2 regions of the Luteimonas sp. 3794 genome follow, and region 1 is predicted to be linked to the other one. Evidence: predicted binding sites of a transcription regulator. Region 1 holds the regulator's gene; the other holds the start of a gene.

Evidence for each region. Region 1 encodes FliA, which starts transcription of late flagellar genes. Its sites were predicted from a motif close to TAAAGTTTNNCNNNCNNNGGCCGATAA; they were not measured.
Region 2: the regulator FliA is predicted to act here: its motif matches at 9,697-9,723, upstream of J2X52_RS14105 (methyl-accepting chemotaxis protein).

Annotation. Positions count from the first base shown of each region.
Region 1 covers NZ_JAVDVJ010000002.1:220,098-231,603, reverse strand. The annotation lists gene flhB (flagellar biosynthesis protein FlhB) at 1-669, shown strand, start outside; gene flhA (flagellar biosynthesis protein FlhA) at 666-2,750, shown strand; gene flhF (flagellar biosynthesis protein FlhF) at 3,022-4,617, shown strand; gene J2X52_RS04640 (P-loop NTPase) at 4,604-5,461, shown strand; gene J2X52_RS04635 (RNA polymerase sigma factor FliA) at 5,458-6,222, shown strand; gene cheY (chemotaxis response regulator CheY) at 6,248-6,640, shown strand; gene J2X52_RS04625 (protein phosphatase CheZ) at 6,637-7,239, shown strand; gene J2X52_RS04620 (chemotaxis protein CheA) at 7,243-9,210, shown strand; gene J2X52_RS04615 (flagellar motor protein) at 9,274-10,014, shown strand; gene motD (flagellar motor protein MotD) at 10,024-11,016, shown strand; gene J2X52_RS04605 (ParA family protein) at 11,016-11,506, shown strand, end outside.
Region 2 covers NZ_JAVDVJ010000012.1:3,533-15,038, reverse strand. The annotation lists gene J2X52_RS14145 (MFS transporter) at 1-758, opposite strand, end outside; gene J2X52_RS14140 (zinc-dependent alcohol dehydrogenase) at 1,185-2,348, shown strand; gene J2X52_RS14135 (hypothetical protein) at 2,499-3,476, opposite strand; gene msrB (peptide-methionine (R)-S-oxide reductase MsrB) at 3,577-4,041, opposite strand; gene J2X52_RS14125 (hypothetical protein) at 4,109-4,615, opposite strand; gene J2X52_RS14120 (PAS domain-containing protein) at 4,715-7,522, opposite strand; gene J2X52_RS14115 (DUF305 domain-containing protein) at 7,845-8,288, shown strand; gene J2X52_RS14110 (prolyl oligopeptidase family serine peptidase) at 8,372-9,268, shown strand; gene J2X52_RS14105 (methyl-accepting chemotaxis protein) at 9,803-10,885, shown strand; gene J2X52_RS14100 (hypothetical protein) at 11,205-11,506, opposite strand, start outside.

The sequences.
Region 1 (11,506 bases):
GTCGGCGGCGCCGCCGCGCTGTTCCTGTGGCCGGCGATGCCGCGGCTGCGCGCGATGCTGCACCAGCCCCTGGAGCAGGCCGCGGCCGGCGGGCTGAAGTTCGCCCTGTGGCTGCTGATGGCCACCGCCGCGGCGCTGCTGCTCCTGGCCCTGGCCGACGCGCCCTACCAGAAGTGGAACTGGCGCCGGAAGCTGATGATGACGCGCCAGGAACTGCGCGAGGAAATGAAGGAGAGCGAAGGCCGCCCGGAGGTCAAGGGGCGCATCCGCCAGTTGCAACACGAGATGTCGCAGCGGCGGATGATGGAAGACATCCCCACCGCCGACGTCATCGTCGTCAACCCCACCCACTACGCGGTGGCGCTGAAGTACGACGGCGGTGCGATGGGCGCCCCCCGTGTCGTGGCGAAAGGCATCGACGAAATGGCGCTGCGCATCCGCGAAGTCGGCAAGAAACATCGGATCGCGCTGGTCGAGGCGCCGCCACTGGCACGCGTCTTGTATCGGGAAGCGGAGATCGGTCAGGAAATCCCCGTGAAACTCTACGCTGCCGTTGCCCAGGTGCTCTCCTACGTCTATCAGCTCCGCGACTGGCGGGCGGGCACGCCGCAACCGCAGCTGGCCGATCTGGGCGTCGTCGACGCTGATACCCGCGGCGCAGGCGCATGAGCGCGGTAATGGCGTCCGGCCCCCGCCGCGCATTCGACATGCTGCGCAACGGCCTGGGTGCGCCACTGCTGGTGATTGCGTTGCTGGCGATGATGGTGGTGCCGCTGCCGCCTTTGATTCTGGACATGCTGTTCAGCTTCAACATCGCGATGTCGCTGGTGGTGCTGCTGGCGGTGATCTACGTGCAGCGTCCGCTCGACTTCAGCATCTTCCCGATCGTGCTGCTGATCACCACGATGCTGCGCCTGGCGCTGAACGTGGCGTCCACCCGGGTCATCCTGCTCAACGGCCAGGACGGTCCGGGCGCGGCCGGCAAGGTCATCGAATCCTTCGGCGAGTTCGTCGTCGGCGGCAACTTCGCGGTCGGCATCGTCGCGTTCGCCATCCTGACGATCATCAACTTCGTGGTGATCACCAAGGGCGCGGGGCGCGTCTCGGAAGTCACCGCGCGCTTCATCCTCGATGCCATGCCCGGCAAGCAGATGGCGATCGACGCCGATCTCAACGCCGGCCTGCTCAATCGCGACGAAGCCAAGGCGCGTCGCGAGGAAGTCCGCCAGGAAGCCGACTTCTACGGTGCGATGGACGGCGCCAACAAGTTCATCCGCGGCGATGCGATCGCCGGCATCCTGATCATGTTCGTCACCATCATCGGTGGGCTGGCGATCGGCGTGATGCAGCACGGCCTGCCGGTGGGACAGGCCGCCGCCATCTACACCCTGCTGTCGATCGGTGACGGCCTGGTGTCGCAGATCCCCGCGCTGCTGGTGTCGTCGTCGGTCGCGTTGCTGGTCACCCGCGCCTCGCGCAAGCAGGACATGGGCGGCGCGATGAGCGGCCAGGTGTTCGGCCAGTACAAGGCGCTGACGATCGCGGCGATCATCCTGCTGGTGGTCGGCCTGGTGCCGGGCATGCCCAACCTCGCCTTCCTCAGCCTGGCGGCGGTGGTCGGCTACGGCGCCTGGGTGATGCGCAAACGCGCCCTCGACGCCGAACGCGCGGAAGCCGATCCCGATCTCGCCGCGCTTCCCTCGCCGGAACAGGTGGCCAATGCCGACCTGGGCTGGGACGACCTGCGGCCGGTGGATCCGCTCGGCCTGGAAGTCGGCTACCGGCTGATCCCGCTGGTCGACAAGGCCCAGGGCGGCGAACTGATGGCGCGGATCAAGGCCGTGCGCCGCAAGCTCACCCAGGACGTGGGCTTTCTGATCCCGCCGGTGCACATTCGCGACAACCTGGAACTTGCGCCCACCGCGTATCGGCTACTGGTCCACGGCGTGCCGGTGGCCACCGCCGAAGTCCATCCGGACCGGCTGATGGCACTCGATTCGGGCGGCGCCCTGCATCCGATCGACGGCCTGCCCGGCAAGGACCCGGCCTTCGGCCTGGACGCGCTGTGGATCCTGCCGGTGCAGCGTGCCAATGCCGAAGCCGCGGGCTATACGGTGGTCGATCCGGCCACCGTGGTCGCGACCCATCTGTCCCACCTGGTGCGCGAGCAGGCGCCGGAACTGCTCGGCCACGAGGAAGTGCAGCAGTTGCTGGCCACCCTCGCGCGCAGCGCGCCCAAGCTGGCCGATGACCTCACGCCCAAGGCGCTGCCGCTGGCGGTGGTCGTACGGGTGCTGCAGAACCTGCTGATCGAACGCATCCCGGTGCGCCAGCTGCGCCGCATCGCCGAGGCGCTGGTCGAGCACGCCGCGCATACCCAGGACCCGGCGCAGCTGACCGCCGTGGTGCGCACCGCACTGGGCCGCTTCATCGTCCAGGAAATCGCCGGGCCGGCCGAGGAACTGCCGGTCTACACGCTGGCGCCGAATCTGGAACGCGTCTTGCAGGATTCTGCACAGGGCGGTGGCGCTGCACTGGAGCCGGGCCTGGCGGAACGCCTGCAACAAAGCCTGGCCACGTGCGCGGGCGAGCAGGAAGCCAGGAACGAGCCGGCGGTGGTGCTGGTACCCGGACAGGTCCGCGCCGCGCTGGCGCGCCTGGTCCGGCACAGCGTCCCCAACCTCTCGGTGCTGTCCTACAACGAAGTGCCGGAAGACAAGCGCTTGAAGCTCCTGGGAACGATCAATTGAACAGGTACTGGTCAGACGTGATGGACGACACAACGCAGCCGCGGGACCCCATGCAGGGTAGAACCGGCGCCACGCCGGGCTGCCCGCAGACCGGGCGCTGGCCACCACGTCGAGGACCGGTGCCCGCGACGGCGGATCCGGCCGCGCGGCGCATGCATCTCCCGCTGCCGCGTGTCACCCCCTGCAAGGGTCCGCCCCCCGACCCGTTGCCGTCCCTGCTCCGCCGCGTCTCGAACCACTTCTCACGCACTCCGAATTCCGGGCTCCCGACATGAAAATCCGCCGTTTCGTCGCCGCCGACATGCGTAGCGCCCTGCAAATGGTGCGCGAGGCGCATGGCCCGGACGCTGTGATCCTGTCCAACCGCCGGACCGACGAAGGCGTGGAGATCGTCGCGGCCAGCAATTACGACGAGGGCTACGTGCAGCGGGCCATCGAGGATGCGCAGCGCGACGCGCCCGCGGCCGCCCCGCCGCTGGCGACGATGCTGCGCGGCAGCCGCGCCATGCGCGACGACGAGGCCGCGCTGGCGCCGTCCGAACGCTGGCTGCGCGACCTCGCAGCCCCACCGGCGGCCCCGGCTGCGCCGACGCCGCAGCGGGCCGAGGCATCCGCTCGCACTGGCGCAACGCTGGCGGCGGCGCCCGTTGCCGTCGCCGCCGCGCAGGCTTCCGCGCCGGTACCGGCTGCGTTCGCCCCGCCGGCCGAACTGGCCCGCTTCGATCTCGATGGCCCCACCTTCGCCGAACTGCTGGCCGCCGGCCACCGCGACGACACGCCGGCCGCGCCGCGCACCGCAGCGCCTGTGGCCGCGGCACCGCGCTCCGCTCCGGAACCGGCGCGCGCGGCAGCACCCGCGCCCGTTTCCGCCGCGCTCACCCAGGACGACGGTTTTCCGTCGCCGAGCGCGCCCGAGCCGGCGGTCCTGTCGGCCGTGCCCAGCCTGCCCGTCCCCTCAAGTGACAGGGAACTGGCGCAGATGCGCGACGAGCTCGCGCAGATGCGCATGATGATCGAGCGTGAGATGGCCCGCCTCACCGACGAGCGCCTGCGCGGTTCGCCGGCGCGCGCCCAGGCCATGGAACTGATGGAGGATTACGGCTTCGACGCCGGCATCACCCGCGACACCGTGCTGCAGATTCCCGCCGACACCCCCGATTCCCGCGTGCGCGGCCTGATGCTCGCCCTGCTGTCCAAGCGCCTGCCGGTCTGTCCGATCGACCCGCTGAGCGAAGCGGGCGTGATCGCCCTCGTCGGTCCCACCGGTGCCGGCAAGACCACGACCATCGCCAAGTTGGCGGCGCTGTATGCGTCCCAGCACCAGGCGCGCGATATCGCCCTGGTGACGACGGACACTTCGCGCATCGGTGGACGCGAACAGCTGCACAGCTACGGCCGCCAGCTCGGCATCGCCGTGCATGAGGCCGACAGCGAAACCGGCCTGGTGCAGTTGCTGCAGAAGCTGGAGGACTACAAGCTGGTGCTGGTCGACACCGCCGGCCTGAGCCAGCGTGACCGTGCGCTGGCCGGCCAGCTGAACTGGCTGCGCGCCGCCCGCAACGTGCGCACCTTGCTGGTCCTGCCAGCCAATACCCATTTCGCCGATCTCGACGAGGTGGTCCGCCGCTTCGACAGCGTGCGCCCGCAGGGCGTGGTGCTGACCAAGCTGGACGAAACCGGCCGCCTGGGCAGCGCCCTGTCGGTCGCCGTCGACCACCAGTTGCCGCTGACCTGGGTCACCGATGGCCAGCGCGTGCCCGAAGACCTGCACCGGGCGAATGCCGCCCATCTGGTGCTTCGCCTTGAAGATCTGCGCCGCGATGCCGATAAGCCGATTGTCCCGGAACATACCCATGCCGTCGCCTGAGCTGCTCCCGATGTCCTCCGCGCCCTTCCAGCCCGTCCGCACCCTCGCCGTCACCGGCGGCAAGGGCGGCGTCGGCAAGACCAACGTATCGGCCAATCTGGCCGTCGCGCTGTCGGGCATGGGCCAGCGCACACTGCTGCTCGATGCCGACCTGGGCCTGGCCAACGTCGACGTGCTGCTGGGCCTGTCGCCCAAGCACACGCTGGCCGATCTGGTGGCCGGACGCTGCGAACTCGACGACATCATTCTCGAAGGCCCCGCGGGCGTGCTCGTGGTCCCCGCCGCTTCCGGGCGTCGCCACATGGCCGAGCTGCGTCCCGCCGAACATGCGGGGCTGGTGAACGTGTTCAACGACCTGCAGCGTGACCTCGACCTGCTGGTCGTCGACACCGCCGCCGGCATCACCGATTCGGTGCTGACCTTCTGCCAGGCCGCGCAGGACGCGATTGTCGTGGTCTGCGACGAACCGGCCTCGATCACAGACGCCTACGCCCTGATCAAGGTGCTGGCGCGCGAGCGTGGGGTGAACCGGGTGCAGGTGGTGGCCAACATGGTCCGCAGCCCGCAGGAAGGCCGCAACCTGCACGAGAAACTCTCGCGCGTGTGCGAGCGCTTCATCGGTGATGTGTCCTTGAACTATCTGGGCGCGGTGCCGCAGTGCGACTGGCTGCGCATGGCCGTACAGCGCCAGCAGGCCGTGGTCACCGCGTATCCGGGCAGTCCGTCGGCACGTGCGCTGATCGAGATCGCCCAGCGCGTCTCGCGCTGGCAGGCACCGACCGCGCCGCGCGGCCACGTGGAATTCTTCGTCGAGCGCATGTTGCGCCAGGGAGCAGTCGCATGAGCCTCGCCGCACGTCAGCAGTACCAGTCGGTGCAACGCGCCGTCGCCCCCGATGTCGATCCGCTCGTGCAGCACGCCGAACTGGTGCGCCGGATCGCCCATCACCTTGCTGCGCGGCTGCCGGCCAGCGTCGAGATCGACGACCTGATCCAGGCCGGCATGATCGGGCTGCTCGAGGCCTCGCGCAGCTACGACGCCGACCAGGGGGCCTCGTTCGAAACCTATGCCTCGATCCGCATCCGCGGCTCGATGATCGACGAGATCCGCCGCGGCGACTGGGTGCCGCGCTCGGTGCACCGGCGCGCCCGCGACGCGGCCTCGGCGATCCGTTCGATCGAGCAGAGCACCGGCCGCGCCGCGAGCGCCCACGAGGTCGCCGCGAAGCTGGAGATGCCGCTGGAGGATTACCAGCGCCTGCTCGAGGACGCCGCTCGCGGTCAGGTGCTGAGCCTTGATTCGCACATCGAAGACCACGGTGAGGTGGAACCGGTCAACCGCGGCGGCGGCCCCACGCCGCAGGAAAACCTGGTGCGTGGCGAATTCGGCCGCGAGCTGATGTCCGCGATCGGCCACCTGCCCGAGCGCGAGCAGCTGGTGCTGTCGCTGTACTACGAACAGGAACTCAATCTGAAGGAAATCGGCGCCGTGCTCGGCGTCAGCGAGTCACGCGTCTGCCAGATCCACGGCCAGGCCGTGGTGCGCCTGCGCGGCCGTCTCACCGCCTTCGAACTCGCCGATACCGGTTACGGTGCCGACGACTGATGTCACGCTCACTCTGGAGTCCGTTTTGAACAAGAACATCCGCATCCTGGTCGTCGACGATTTCTCGACGATGCGCCGGATCGTCAAGAACCTGCTGTCCGATCTGGGCTTCAACAACACGGTCGAGGCGGAAGACGGCAACAGCGCACTCGCCGTGCTGCGTCAGGACGCAGTGGAACTGGTCGTCACCGACTGGAACATGCCGGGCATGACCGGCATCGAACTGCTGCGCGAAATCCGCGCCGACCCCAAGTTCCGCGCCCTGCCGGTGCTGATGGTCACCGCGGAAGCCAAGCGCGAGCAGATCATCGAAGCCGCGCAGAACGGCGTGAACGGCTACATCATCAAGCCGTTCACCGCGCAGACCCTCGAAGAAAAGCTCGGCAAGATCTTCGAACGCCTGGGGACCGCGGCATGACCGCCACCGCCACCGAACGCAGCCAGCTCGCCACGCTGCTCCATGACGCCCTCGAAGCGCTCGAGCGCGGCGACGAGGACGGCTGGCGCCGGCAGATCGATGCGCTGGCCGCCGCGCGCGCGCGCAGCCTCGTCAGCGGTCTGGGACGCCTGGCCCGCGATCTTTCGCAGGCCCTCGACACGCTGCCGCCCACGCCGGCCGAGGGCAACGGACTCGACGACGCGTGTGCGCGCCTGGACCACGTGGTCGAGATGACCGAACAGGCCACCCATCGCACGCTCGACCTGATCGACGACAGCCGCGCGCTCGTGGCCCGGCTCAAGGAAGGTCCGCTCGACGACACCCAGACCGGTACCGTGGAATCGCTGCGCGAGAACCTGCGCGAGATGGCGCTGGCGCAGAGTCACCAGGACCTGGGCGGGCAGATCATCCGCCGCGTCGCAGGCATCGTGCGCGGCGTGCACGAAGGCTTCGGCGCGCTCGGCCTGCCGCCGAAGGAAGACAACGCGCGCGGCAACGGGCCGGCGGTGTCGGGGCTGGACCGCCACACCGTCGGCCAGAGCGACGCCGACGACCTGCTGTCGAACCTGGGGCTCTGAGCCATGCAGTCGCCCGACATCGTCGCCGACTTCGTGCTTGAAGCACGCGAACTGCTGGACGACCTCGGCGGGCAACTCGTTGGCCTGGAACAGACGCCCGATGATCGCGAGCGCCTCAATGCGGTGTTCCGCGCCTTCCATACGCTCAAGGGCGGTGCCGGCTTTCTTGGCGCGGTACCACTGGTGCAGTTGTGCCACGCCGCCGAGGAAACCCTCGGCATGGTGCGCGCCGGCCAGGCGGCGCTGCTGCCGCGTCACTTCGACGCCGCGCAGCAGTCGCTGGACTGGCTGCAGGCGATGGTCGATGCGATCGAATACCAGGACACCGTTCCGAGCGCGCCGGATGCGTTGATCGCCGGCTTCGCGCCGTTCGACGTTCCCGCGGCCGCGCCGGTGCGCGCTGCCGCGCCGCCCCAGGCCGCGCCCGCAGCCGGCGGCGACGGCATGATCACCGACGACGAGTTCGAGTCGTTGCTCGACCAGTTGCACGGCGAACGCGCACCGGGTCTGCAGACCGGTCCCGCCCCCGACCCGGGGATGATCGGCGACGACGAGTTCGAAGCCCTGCTCGACCAGCTTCACGGTGCCGGCGTGCCGGGCGCGTCTGTTGGCGTGGCGCCGACCGCCGCCGTCCCGCCTGCCGACGACATGATCGGCGACGACGAATTCGAGGCCCTGCTCGACCAGCTGCATGGCGGCGCCGCGCCGGGCACGGTCGCGGCGCCGGCTGCAGCTGCACCCGCGGCCCCGGCCGCCATCGCCCCGCCACCGCGTCGCCCGCCGCCGCCAGCCGCCAAGACGGATGCAGCGGCGCCGACGAGTGAGCGCGAACAGACCGTCCGCGTCGACACCAAGCGGCTCGATGTCATCGTGGATCTGGTCGGCGAACTCGTACTCGCACGCAACCGGCTCAAGACCCTGCGCACGCGCCTGCGCGACGAGGATCTCGACCGCGCGGTGACCACGCTCGACAACGCCACCGCGCGCCTGCAGAGCGCGGTCATGCGCACGCGTATGCAGCCGGTGGGCAAGGTGTTCTCGCGCTTCCCCAAGCTCGCCCGCGACGTGGCCCGCGCCCTCGACAAGGAAGTGGACCTGGACCTGGTGGGCGCGGAGACCGAGCTCGACCGCAACCTGGTCGAGGCGCTGGCCGATCCGCTGATCCATCTGGTGCGCAATGCCATCGACCACGGCATCGAGATGCCCGAATTGCGCGAAGCCACCGGCAAGCCGCGCGCCGGTCGCGTGCGTCTGAGCGCGCAGCAGCAGGGCGACTACGTCGGCATCGAGATCCAGGACGACGGCGCCGGCATCGATCCCGAACGCCTGCGTTCGAAGGCGCGCGACAAGGGCCTGATCGACGCCGAGTCGGCGGCCCGCCTGAGCGCCGAGGAATGCCTCAACCTGATCTTCATGGCCGGGTTTTCCACCCGCGACGAGGTCAGCGACATCTCCGGGCGCGGCGTCGGCATGGACGTGGTGCAGTCGCGCATCCGCGAGCTCGGCGGCCAGATCCAGGTGACCTCGGAACTCGGTCGCGGCAGCCGCTTCTCGCTGCGCGTGCCGCTCACGCTCGCCATCCTGCCGACCCTGCTCGTGCATGCCTCGGGCGATGCGTATGCGCTGCCGCTGGCACGTGTGCAGGAAGTGCTGCACGCGCCGTCGCGCACGGTGAACTGGTTCGACGGCCGCGCGGCACTCGACCGCCGCTCGCACACGTTGTCGCTGCTCGACCTGCGTCACTGGCTGGGCACCCCGGCGCCGGACACGACCCTGCTGACGATCGTCGTCCTGCAGCGCGGCGACAGCCGCTTCGGCCTGGTCGTGGACGAAGTGCGTGGCCGCGAAGAGGTGGTGATCAAGCCGCTGCCCAAGGCCCTGCGCGGCCTGCCCGGCTATGCCGGTGCGACGCTGATCGGCGATGGGCGTCTCGCGCTGATCCTCGACGTCGACGCGCTCCGCCTGCGCTGATCGCGGGCCGCGGCAGGTCCGCGCCCCATTTAAGTCCTTCCCGTTTCCGCCGATACCTAGCTCATGGACCTTTTCAGCGTCGCCGGACTCGTGCTTGCCCTGATCGCCATCCTGGGCGGCAGCGTGCTCAAGGGTGCGGGGCTGAGCGCGCTCTGGTCGCCCGCCGCCTTCCTGATCGTCATGGTCGGCACGGTCGCGGCGATAATGCTGCACACACCGGGCAGCACGCTGAAACACGCGTTCAAGATCGCCGGCTGGGTGGTCAAGCCGCCGGTGTCCGATCGCGCGGCGCTGATCGCGCAACTCATCGAATGGAGCAATGTCTCGCGCAAGCAGGGACTGCTGGGGCTGGAAAGCCACGTCGCGGCGCAGACCGATCCGTTCCTCAAGAAGGGCCTGCAGATGCTGGTCGACGGCGTCGAGCCCGAGGCCATCCGTCACATGCTGGAGATCGAACTGCAGGGCGAGGAACACCATGACCTCGCCGCGGCCAAGGTGTTCGAAGGCATGGGCATCTACGCGCCCACGCTGGGCATCGTCGGCGCGGTGCTGGGCCTGATCGCGGTGATGAAGAACCTCGCCGATCCGAGCAAGCTCGGCCACGGCATCGCCGCCGCGTTCACCGCCACGATCTACGGCATCGCCTCGGCCAACATGTTCTTCCTGCCGATGGCCGCCAAGCTCAAGAGTGTGATCGGCCGCCGCACCGGAGAGCGCGAGCTGGCCATCGAAGGGCTGATCGCGATCGCGCAGGGCGAAAACCCCCGCAACATCGAGGCTCGGCTCGCCGGCTTCCTGCACTGATCCGCAGACATGGCACGCAAGAAGGCCCACGAGGACCACATCAACCACGAAGCCTGGGCCATCCCCTATGGCGATCTGGTCACGCTGCTGCTCGCGTTCTTCGTGGTGATGTACGCGATCTCCTCCGTCAACGAAGGCAAGTACCGCGCCGTCGCCGCGTCGCTGGCCAGCGCGTTCAATGCGCCGCCGAGCACGCTCGACCCGATCCAGATCGGCGACAACCAGAAGGCGGAAGCCTCGATCGGCAAGCCCACGCCGGTGCCGCGTGGCGCCCGTGAAGGCCCGACCTCGCGCCCGATGCTCGACTCGCCGCTGCGGCCGATCCTGGAATCGAAACTGCGCGCGGACCGGATCGGCGACGGCGGCGCGGATGCCGCATCGATCGCGGCGGCGCGCGAGCAGCTTTCGGGCCTGGCCCTGCAGCTCGAAGACACGCTGTCGGAGATGGTCAAGGCGCGCCTGATCACCGTGCGTCGGTCCGACCTGTGGCTGGAGGTCGAGATCAACAGCGACCTGCTGTTCGCGAGCGGCTCGGCGACGCTGGAATTCCGGGCGCGCGAGCTGCTGGGGCGACTGGCTGTGGTGCTGCGCGATCTGCCCAATCCGATCCGCATCGAGGGCTATACCGACGACCGGCCGATCGCGACCGCCCAGTTCCCGTCGAACTGGGAGCTGTCGGCCGCGCGTGCGGCCAGCGTCGTGCATCTGTTCGTCAGCGAGCGGTTCGCGCCGGAGCGGCTGGTGATGGTCGGCTACGGCGAGTACCGACCCAAGGCCGACAACACCTCCGACGCTGGTCGCAATGCGAACCGTCGGGTGGTGCTGATGGTGCTCGCCACGCAGAACACCGCAGCCGCGCCCCGCACATCCCCGGTGCCCGAGCCCGCCGCCGCGCCGCCAGCACCTGCCTACCCGGCCGCGCCGGTGCCGCAGCCCGCCGTTGCCGCCTCTCCCGCCGCACCCTCCCCCCTTTCCTCCCCCCCACCGCAAGGAGACAGCTGATGCGTGTCTGGGCGATTGCCAACCAGAAGGGAGGCGTGGGCAAGACCACGACCTCGCTCGCCCTCGGACGCGCCATGGTGGCGCGCGGGCTGCGTGTGCTGCTGGTCGATCTCGACCCGCACGCATCGCTGACGCGCGCCTTCGGCGTTCCGAGCGAACCACCGCCGCCGGGCGTCGTCGACCTGTTCGGCGCGCCGCCGCCGGCGCTGGAGTCGCTGTTGCGACATTCGCCGACCGAGGGCCTGGACTTCGTCTGCGCGCAAACCGCTCTGGCGACGCTGGAACGGCGCAGTGCGACGCAGCCCGGCCTGGGCCTGGCGCTGTCGCAGGCGATCACCCGCCACGCCGGCGGCCATGACGCGATTCTGCTCGACTGCCCGCCGACGCTGGGCCTGCTGATGGTCAATGCCTTGGCCGCGGCTGATCGCCTGATCGTGCCCACGCAGTGCGAACCACTCGCGCTCTACGGGCTGGCAGGCATGGTGCGCAC
Region 2 (11,506 bases), on a different contig from region 1:
CGCCACTGGTTGACGAACAGCTCGCGAATCGAGCCCGAGGCCTGCGCGCCGCCGGTCTTGGCGGCCTTGATCGAATCCGACTCCAGCGACTCGTCCATCGTGCGACGCAGCCAGAACACCACGATCGCCGCGAGGCCGCCGATGCCGAAGGCCACGCGCCAGCCCCACTCTGAGATCTGCGAGGTGTCGAGCATCAGCAGCATCGCCAGCAGCGTTGCCTGCGCCAGCACGTGGCCGCCGACCAGGGTCACGTAGTGGAACGAGGACAGGAAACCGCGACGGCCGGGAATGGCGGCCTCGGACATGTAGGTCGCACTGGCGCCGTATTCGCCGCCGGTCGCGAAGCCCTGGATCAGACGCGCAATCAGCAGCAGCACCGCGGCCCAGATGCCGATCTGCTCGGCGGTCGGGCTGATCGCGATGAGAAACGAACAGCCGGCCATCACCGACACCGAGACCGTCAACGCCAGGCGCCGGCCGTAGCGGTCGGCGAAGCGGCCGAAGTACCACGCGCCGATCGGGCGCATCAGGAAGGTCGCGGCGAAGATCGCCCACACGTACAGCGTGGAATTCTTGTCGTCGGGCGAGAAGAACTGCGACTCGAAGTACACGGCGAACACCGAGTAGACGTAGACGTCGAACCACTCGACCAGGTTGCCGGCCGAACCTTTGAGGGTGTTCGACACGGACCGGCGCAGGCTGGCCGGCCGGGCCGCGTTGGGCGCGGCGGGTGAAGCGACGGAACTCGAAGCAGTCATCGGGGGGAGCCTGCGTGGGGGCAAGGGTGGCGAGTATAGGCACCGGAGCGGGGAGGATCGGCGTCAATAGCGAAGAGGTATTAGATGGCTGCCGCCTTGCGCACCCGTGTGCCTCCGGCTACCCAGACAGATCCTCCCGCTAACCGGTCTTCTCGCCGGGGCAGTGGCGTGCGTCGGCGCCTGGACAATTCGCGCATATCGGCCTCTGTCGTCGCGTGTTCTCCGCATTCACGAAGGCGCGCATCAGCAATCGATGCGCGGGCCCCGCGCCGCCGCGCTGCTGCGCATCCGCTTCGCATCGCCCCCGACCGCCCCACGGCGCCGACGCCCGCAAGCGCACATCACGCCACGACGATCTCCGCGTCACGTTGCCCTGTCATCGAGCTGCGTCAGATGTGCGCACCCCCATTGCAACAGGACGACACGATGAAAGCGCTCACCTATCACGGCAGCAAGGACGTCCGCGTCGATACCGTGCCCGACCCGGTCCTGCAGGATGCCGACGACATCCTGCTGCGCGTCACCGCCACCGCGATCTGCGGCTCGGACCTGCACCTGTTCCGCGGCAAGATTCCCGAGTTGCACAAGGGCGACATCCTCGGCCATGAGTTCATGGGCGTCGTCGAAGACATCGGCGCAGACGTCAAGAACGTCAAGCGCGGCGACCGCGTCGTGATCCCGTTCGTGATCGCCTGCGGCGACTGCTTCCACTGCCGCCTGGCGGAGTTCTCCGCCTGCGAAACCACCAACGACGGCCCCGGCGGCTCACTCAACGCCAAGGGCATGCGCCCGCCGGCGGCGCTGTTCGGGTTCAGCCATCTGTACGGTGGCGTGCCGGGCGGTCAGGCTGAATTCGTGCGCGTGCCCAAGGGCAATGTTGGCCCTATCGTCGTGCCCGACGCGCTGCCGGACGAGCAGGTGCTGTTCCTGTCCGACATCCTGCCCACCGGCTACCAGGCCGTGCTCAACGCACGCGTGACCAAGGGCTCGACGGTCGCGATCTTCGGCGCTGGCCCGGTCGGCCTGATGGCCGCCGCCTGCGCGAAGATGCTCGGCGCCGAGCGCATCTTCATGGTCGACCGCTACCAGTACCGTCTCGACTTCGCGGTCGCGACCTACGGGGTGATTCCGATCAACTTCGAGGACACCGACGACCCGGCAGAAGAGATCATTTCGCAGACCAACGGCCGCGGCGTGGATGCGACGATCGATGCGGTGGGTTTCGAAGCCAAGGGCAGCAAGGCCGACACCATCGCCACCCAGCTCAAGCTTGAGACCAGCAGCGGCGCCGCGCTGCGCCAGTGCATCGCCGCGACCCGCCGCGCTGGCACCGTCAGCGTGCCGGGCGTGTATTCCGGCTTCATCCACGCCTTCATGTTCGGCGATGCGTTCGACAAGGGCCTGCGCTTCGAGATGGGCCAGACCAATGTGCAGAAGTACATGCCGGAACTGCTGGAGCACATCGGCGAAGGTCGCCTGCAACCCGACGTCATCATCTCGCACCGCATGGCGCTGGCCGACGCGGCCAAGGGCTACGAGATCTTCGACGAGAAGGAAGACGCCTGCCGCAAGGTCGTGCTGACGCCCTGACGTCAGACGGCACTTTTGCTACCCGCACGCCGGCACCTTCATGGGCGTCGGCGTGTCGCATTGTGGTGACAGAAACGTCGACGCGGATCCGCCGCAGCCAGCGGCCGCTGGCGAAAATCGAGGCCTTCGAGACCGACTGACGGCGCGCGCTCAGGCCAGTGGCAGTGCCTGCGCCGCGCACGCGACTGCGTCGTGCATTGCCATCACCTGCCCGGCCTTCGGATCGATGGTGCCTGTGCCAAACGCGCGCAGGTAGCGGCAGGCTGCAAATTCTTTCGACTTCGCTTCGTAGTCCGCGACCCAGTCCAGCCGCTCCGGCAGCCGCGCCTGGCTGCGCGACCACGCCGCGCTGCGCGGCTTGATGCGGCGGTGCATGTCGAGGCGCCAGGGCTTGGGCGTGAGCCGGGCGCGGAAGCAGTGCTGCAGCCGGCACATCGTGGTATAGAGGCTGTCCGCCTGCAGCGCCTGGAACAGCCGGTCCACATCGGGCTCCAGCGGATCGAACGTCCGGTGCATCACCAGCACGCGCAGCCCGGCCGCGGTGCGGTAGGTGCGCAGATGCCAGTCCGGATTGGCCTCGGAGAACGCGGCGACCCGGGCCAGCGCCCGTGCCTCGGCGCCACCGTCGCGGTCGAAACGGTGCCGGCGCCAGCCGAGCATCACCAAATTGGCCACCACCAGCACCGCAATGGCGACCGCCGCCGCCAGACGCCAGTCCATGGCCAGCACCGCCGCCGCGAACGTCGCGCCGCCCACCAGCACGCCGGTCGCCAGCGGCATCACGCAACCCGACGGGCGCGCCTCGAAATCCATGTCGGCGAACAGCACGTCCGGCGTGTTGAGACACAAGGCGCCGTAGCTGTTGCGCGTGATCACCAGATCGCCCGCGCGCTCGACGATTTCCTCGCGGATCGGTACGCCCATCACGCCGTAGTTGGTCAGCGGCTCGCGGCGCGGCAATGCCTCGCCGGCCAGCACCGCGTCGAACGCCGCCTGCACGCGCAGTTCCGCGTGCGCCTGCGCCGCGTCCTCGCTGTCGTCGGACCAGCCGAACCGGCGCACCGTCACGCTGCGCCCGCCATGCCGCGTCTGTCGCCGGGCCTCCGCCCAGTATTCGGGAACGATCACGCAGTCTCCCCATTCCGTGATGAGCGGGGATTGTCACCGACGGCGGCGTTCCCGCCCATCCGCCTGATCGCCGCCCGTCCGGATCAGGCGCGCACTGCGCTTATGCCGGACCCGCTTCCGCACCGCCACGCTGCAGCGGATCAGGCAGATCCTCGTCGGCGTCGACGAAGGACAGCGACACCGAATTGAGGCAATGGCGCTCGAACGTCGGCGCCGGGCCGTCGGGGAAGATGTGGCCCAGATGACTGCCGCAGCGCGCGCAGACTTCTTCCACCCGGATCATCCCGTGGCTGGTATCGCGGATGCGTTCGATATGCGCCTCGTCGTACGGCGCAAAGAAACTCGGCCAGCCGGTCCCCGAGTCGAACTTCGCACTCGACTGGAACAGCGGCAGCCCACACAGGCGGCAGCAGTACGTGCCCTCGCGCTTGTTGTCGAGGAACACGCCGCAGAACGGCGCCTCGGTACCGTGCTGCAGCAGCACCCGGCGCTCGTCGGCGGACAGGTCGGCTTCCAGCGCGGTGCGCTGCTCGGCCGAAGGCGGTGTGAGATCGAAACGGATCATGGGAATTCCGGCAGTGGCGCGGGACCCACAAGATGGCGACGCGAACCGCGCTGCACAACCCGCACGGTCAGGCCGCGGCGGGCCCGCGGGACCGGCGCCAGATGCGGCGTGCAAGCGCATAGACGCCCAGGCGGGCGAACGCCGACAGCATTGCCACGATGCCGCCGATCAGCAGCGGCAGCACCGCACCAAATACGAAGGTCATCCCAAGCACGAAACCCAGCAGGCACTCCGCGCGATACGCCGGCATCAGCAGACCCAAGCCGAACGCGGCCAGCAGCACCGCGGTTGCGGCATCGTCCTGCCCGCTGACGAAGGCGATTGAAAGCGCCACGCCGAGCGCCGCCGCGATGCCGCATCCGGTCCAGGCACCACGCACGGCCCCGCGCCGGTCCGCACGACGCGCGATGCGACGCGTGACACGGCCCGAAACCCACCACGCCATGAGGGGCAGCAGCACCAGCCCCCAGCCATTCCAGACCGCAGGCAGATCGGGCCGCGCCAGCCGGTGGTGGCTGACGATGCCGCCGTGCAGATGCTCCCAGACAAGATGCGCCGCCTCCGCCAGCAGCACCGCGACGGTCAGTGTGATGCGTCAGCCGACTGAGGCGCGCGCGCCGGCGCATGGCATCGGCCAGGGTGACTTCCGGCCGCGACGCCCGACTGGCCTGGCTCAGGCTGCGGGCGCGGCATCCGGCGCGAGGATCGCACCCACGCGCAAAGCCAGCGCATCGACGGTGAACGGCTTGCCGATCAGCTGCACGCCAGGCGCGAGCACGCCGTCCTGGACCAGCGTGTTGCGGCTGTTGCCCGAGGCGAACAGGACCTTGAGATCCGGGCGTCGCTGCAGCGCTGCATCCGCCAGTTGCCGGCCGTTGACCTCGGGCATCACCACGTCGGTGAACAGCAGCACGATGTCCGGGTGCGCATCGAGCAGCTGCAGCGCGTTGGCCGCGCCGTCGGCCGCGAGCACGCGATAGCCCAGTTCGGTCAGCGCATCGGTCGAGAACTGTCGCACCGCCGGCTCGTCGTCGACCACGAGCACCAGCTCCTGCCGACCATGCGGCGCCGCGACGCCCTGGTCCGCCGGCGGCTTTGCTTCGACACCGCCGACCAGTCGCGGCAGATACAGCTTCACCACCGTGCCCCGCGCCACTTCCGACAACATGCGCACGTGGCCCGCCGATTGCCGGACAAACCCGTACACCTGCGACAACCCGAGCCCGGTGCCCTTGCCGACCTTCTTGGTCGTATAGAACGGATCGAAAGCCTTGGTCATCACCTCGGGCGACATGCCGCTGCCGTCGTCGGACACGCTGATCAACACGTACTCGCCGCGCGGCACGCCGTGCAGCGCGACCGCGTCGTCGGCGTCCAGCGTGCAATTGGAGGTGGCGATGGTGAGTCGGCCACCGCCCGGCATCGCGTCGCGCGCATTGACCGCCAGATTGAGGATCACGTTCTCCATCTGGTTGGCATCGACGTGGGTGCACCACACCTCGTCCTGCAACTCGGTGACCAGGCGCACGCTGCTGCCCAGCGAGTGCACCAGCAGATCGCGCATGCCGACGATCAGCCGGTTGGCATCCACGGCAACCGGCTGCAGGGGCTGCTGACGGGAGAACGCGAGCAGCCGCTGGGTGAGCTGCGCGGCGCGGTTCGCGCCGTCGATCGCCATGTCGATGTAGCGCTTCGTGCGCGGATCGGGGTGGTCCTTCAGGCGCGAGGCCAGCAGGTCCAGCGGGCCGATCACCGCCGCGAGCATGTTGTTGAAATCGTGCGCGATGCCCCCGGTCAACTGGCCCACCGCTTCCATTTTCTGGCTCTGGCGCAGCGCCTCTTCCACCCGCGTGCGCTCGGCGACCTCCTCCAGCACGCGGCTTTCCAACTGCTCGTTCAATTCCTGCAACCGCGCGTCGGCGCGCTTGCGCGCGGTCACGTCGATCGCCACGCCGAGCACGCGCACGCAGCGGTCGCCCTCGAACAGCCCCCGTCCCTTCGCCGCGACCCAGCGTTCGATGCCGTCTTCCTTGCCGATGGTCCGGTATTCCACGTCGTAGAGTGCGCGCCGGGCGGGATCAGACGCCGCCTCGAACGCGGCGGCGGTGGCCTCGCGATCCTGCGGGTGCAGGCCGTCGTAGAAATCGCGCATCGTCACCGCGGCCTGGGGCGAAATGCCGAACATCCCCTTGGTGCGCGGCGACCAGATCAACGCGTCGTGCACCAGATCGACATCCCAGAAACCCAGGTCACCGGCGTCGGTCGCCAGCCGCAGCCGTTCCTCGCTCTGCGCCAAAGCCGCCTCGGCAGCCCTGCGCGCCGACAGGTCGAGGATCGCGCCGATCATCCGCACCGGTTCGCCCGCGCTGCCGCGCAGGACAGTGCCGCGATCCAGGACGGTCGCGTAGCTGCCATCGGCACGGCAGAACCGGTACTCGTCCGACCACACCGAGCCGGTGCCCCGGATGACCGCGTGGATGCCGTGCTCGACGCGCTCGCGGTCGTCGGGGTGGATACGGTCGAGCCACCACTGGGCGTCGGTTTCCACCTCGCGATACCCGAACAGCGTGGCCAGTGCCTCGTTCCAGACCACCTGGCCGTCGGCGATGCGCCAGTCCCAGATCGCATCGTTGGTCGCGCGGGCGGCGAGCCGGTAGCGCTCCTCGACTTCCAGATGGCGCGCCTCGGCGGCCTTGCGATCGGTGATGTCGAGCGAGGTGCCGACCAGTCCGATGACATTGCCGTCGGCATCACGCAGCGGCGCCTTGGTCGACAGCCACCACGCACGCCGGCCACCGGGGAAACTGACCGCCTCCTCGACCTGCTCCGACTGGCCGCTGGACATGATGCGCTCGTCGGTCGCCATCACCGCGGCGGCCTGGGCGGGGTCGCCCAAAAACTCGGCATCCGTGCGCCCGACGTAATCCTCCAGCGGCCGCCCGATCAACTCGGTCGTACCGCGATTGCCGATCAGCATCCGGCCCTGCCGGTCCTTGGCGTAGACCACGCCCGGCGCGGCATCGATGAACGAGCGCAACAGCGTCTGTGCCTGGTCACGCTCGGCTTCGATCCGTCGGCGTTGCTCAATGTCGATCAGCACACCGGGAAATCCGACCGCAATGCCGTCCGCGTCCAGATCGACCCGGCCGATCGCTTCGATCCAGCGGTACTGTCGGTCCTTGCCCAGCGTCCGGTAAGCATGCGCATAACGGCCGCCGCGCCCGATGGCATCGGCGATCGCCGCCGACACACCAGGCCGGTCGTCGGGATGCACGTATTCGAGGATTTGCTCCAGCGGCAGATTGTCGCGCGAGACCGACGGATCCAGACCGAAGGCATCGGCCAGCGCGTCGTCGATCGTCACCCGGTTCCGCGGAATGTCCCAGAACCAGGTGCCGACAATAGCGCCGGCGGCCAGGGCCATCTCGACGCGTTCGGCATCACGCACGCGATCGAGGTCGTCGGGTGTCGAAGCATCCAAGAGGGGCTCGGGTGAAATCGGAGAGAGCCGCATTCTCCCAAATTGCCGCGACAGTGGCGTCTACAACCCGCAGAATCTGCCGCGCGGACGAGCTGCCGGCATCCACGCGCGTGGCTTCCATCGACCGCCTCTGGCGGCGCCTTCGAGGTGAAACGGCGTAACGGCTTCGGACGTGCGTGCGCAAAGCACGCGCACCCGGCGACGCGAACACGCAGGGCATGTCGCCGCGCCCGGCATACGCGCAACGGCGCCGGCGCCTGGACACCGGGTCGACACCCCGTGCATGGTGTCGCCCCTCTGCAATCGCCCAAGGACCGTGACCATGCGCCTGATGCCCCTGCTGGCAATGACCGCCGCCCTCGCCGCCTGCGCACCGGATGCCGCGCCGCCCACGCCCGCCGCCGATGCCGGTGATGCGCACGCCCACGCATCCCACGCCACGACGACGGCCGAAGAAGGCACCGCCACCGCCTCCACGCTGGCCTACCAGCGCATCAACGAGACCATGCATGCCGGCATGGGCGCCGGTTTCACCGGCGACGCCGATGTCGACTTCATGCGCGGCATGATTCCGCACCACCAGGGCGCCATCGACATGGCCCACGTCGCGCTCGAGCACGGCACCGACCCGGAGGTGCGCGTCCTCGCGCAACAGGTCATCGACGCGCAGGAAGACGAGATCGCGCAGATGCGGCGCTGGCTGCAGGCGCGCGGCGTCGCCGTCGAGGCGCCCGCAGCAGATGCCGGCGCGCACGACCATCACTGAAGGCACGTGCGTGCGCTGCGTTCTTGAACGACAGGCCTGCAGCTCGTGAATCCAGAAACGCCCATCACGACAGACGGCACGTCATGACCCACGACATCTGCTCAATGCTGCGCGATCGCCTCGGCCTCGCGCCGCCTGTGCCCGTCGCATTCGAACGCGGCGAGGTGACCGGGTTCGATGGCTACACCCGACAGCGCATCGAGTACGGCGGGCTCGAGGGCGACACGATTCCCGCCTTCCTGTTCACGCCGACGGCGCAGCCCGCCCGAGGCGGCGTGGTGGTTTTCCACCAGCACAACGGGGAGGTCCACTTCGGCAAGAGCGAAATCGCCGGCGAGGTCGGCAGCCCGTTCCAGGCCTTCGGCCCAGCGCTCGCGCGTCGCGGACTTGCCGTGCTCGCACCGGACGCCCTCACGTTCGAAGATCGCCGCGGCCAGGTCCACGGCGTGGAACCGCATGACTACGACTGGCTGCAGCACTACAGCGCCATGAGCTACCGCCTGCTCGACGGCGACACGTTGATGCGCAAAGGCCTCGACGACGCCCAGCGTGCAGTGAGCGTGTTGATGGAAGCGGCCGAACTGGACGAACGCCGCGCCGGCATCGCGGGCCATTCGTATGGCGGCTACACCGCGCTCTACCACGCCGCCGTCGACCCGCGCTGCCGCTTCGCCTGCATCAGCGGCGCGGTCTGCAGTTTCGAAACGCGCCGCCGCGAGGAGACCGGCATCACCCTGTTCGAAGCGGTGCCCGGCCTCGCGCAGCTGATCGACACACACGACGTACTGTCGGCCATCGGCCCGCGCCCGACGTTGGTCGTGTCGGGGAGCGAGGACAAGTACTCGCGGGATGCGGATCAGGTCGTGGCCAAGGTCCCCGGGGACTTCATCACCCAGTTGCGCGTCGAGCGTGGACATGCGCTCGACCATGAACGATTCGATGCGATCGTCGAGTGGATTGTTGGGCGCGCAGCCGAGTAGCGTCGCCGATCCTTGTACGCCCGGATGCAGAGAACGCTCGACTGCCGTGCTCGCAATTCAAGAAGATCACGCGCGGCGGGTGACCGTGGCACCGTGATTTCCGCGCTTCTGTCCTGACCGAGCCGACAGCACCGTTCCCCTGCAGGCGAGACCCGAGGCGATACGCCCGGGTTCCGCCTGTTGCGTGTCGGCCCGTCGGACATCCGCACGCCGCCCCTGCGGCGGAGCATGACACCGCGGGTTCCGCTCGGAAACACACGGCGTCGAGTGGATGCGCCGTGCTCGACGCTCGTCACAGGCTGTGACCGGCCAGAATCCATCCACACGACGAAGCGCACGAGGCATGCCCGCGATGCGCGCCGGTGGCCCACGCCTGTGTCCGCTCCGCAGGCGGGTGCGTCGTGTCCGCGGGTGCCGCAGACGGCGCCTCAAGTTCACGACGGCGCTGCCGATAGCGGCTTGAAGCGGCAAAGCCGCCATCGCCGCCGTGCAGGCCGCGGTCCATTGCTGCTCGCCCCACCCCACTGGAGCGTCATGAACGAACGTGTTGCCACCGCGGCGGCCGAGGCCAGCGTCGACGACCATATCCGCTCCGTGGCCGGCATTTCCGATGCGCTGCTGCGCCAGTTGCGCCAGTCCCTGCAGCGCATCGACGACATCAACCGGGTGACGCGGATCATCTCCATGAACGCCCGGATCGAGGCCGTGCGCATCGGCGCCGCCGGGCGCAGCTTCGGGGTGATCGCGCAGGAAATGGACAGCCTGTCGCGCAACGTCAGCGACACCGCCCAGGAGATCGACCGCATGGCTGGCCAGACCAGCCTGGACCTGCAGGCTCGGCTGCAGCAGTTGCAGAACGACGTGCGGCACACGCGACTGACCGAACTCGCGCTCGGCAACATCGACCTGATCGACCGCAACCTCTACGAACGCAGCTGCGACGTGCGCTGGTGGGCGACCGATCCGTCACTGGTCGATGCGGCAGTGCGCCCGGACGCCGACACGCTCGCCCACGCAAGCCGTCGCCTCGCGCAGATCCTGGACTCGTACACGGTGTACTTCGATCTGGTCCTGGCCGGGCTGGACGGCCGCATCATCGCCAACGGGCGGGCCCATCAATACGCCTCGGTCGGCACGAACGCCGCTGAGTCCGACTGGTTCAAGAGCGCGATCCGCACCCGGACGGGCGAGGACTACGGTTTCCAGTCGGTGCACGCCAGCGCGCTCGCAGGCGGCGAACGCGCCCTCGTCTACTCCTGCACGGTGCGTCGTGGCGGCCGTGTCGACGGCGCCCCGCTGGGAGTCCTCGGCATCGTGTTCCGCTGGGATGCCCTGGCCCAGACCATCGTCGAGCGCACGCCACTGTCGGACGCCGAGTGGCAGCGCAGCCGGGTCAGCATCGTTGACGGCAGCGGCCACATTCTCGCCGACTCGGGCATACATGCGGACCGCTGCACCCTCGAGTTCGACGGCCGCGACAGGCTGTTCGCGCTGCCGCGCGGCGCCCTCGAAACATCGCATCTCGGCCGCCCGCATTGCATCGCGCAGGCCGCCTCACCGGGCTACGAGACCTATCGGACCGGTTGGCACAGCGTGATCATGCAGGCGCTCGGCTGACCCCTTCGGCGCGTGGGTCGTCTTCAGCCCGTCCAGTCGCTCACCCGCAGCGACGCCGTGGGCGACGAGTTGCGCGGCAGCCACACTTGGCGCCATTGCCGCGCTGGACGGCGCAACAACGCAGGCCTGCGCCGGGTGCATTGCAAAGCACATGACGAGACACGGGATTGCGAGAACCGCAAAGCCCGCCTGTTTTCCACTTCGGCCGTGCACGATCGACATCAAGGTCTTCATACCTGACTCGGCGACACCGCGCGTGGCGGGGATTCAACTGCACCCATTCAACTAGACCTGGCACCGTGACTCGCTGACCACCCGTTCAATATTCACAGCCATGTCGGGCCATCGAGGCTGCGATCTGCTCGGAACTTTGGGGCGCGCGTGACGCTTCCTGGCGCAGCTCTATGCAGATCAGGCTCTGTGTCACCCGCTGGAGGGTCGCACCGAACGAGCGATCGTGGAACTGGATGCGCATCCTCTGAGGCGGCGCTTCGCGGGCATAGCGTGTCCCCACCTCGTTTGACCGAAACTCTATTGGAGCGGTCGGCAAGGACAGATCGATTTGCCTGTGTCCATCAAGCTCGGGGACATGAGGTGCTGCATCAAGCGCTTCGCCTTGCG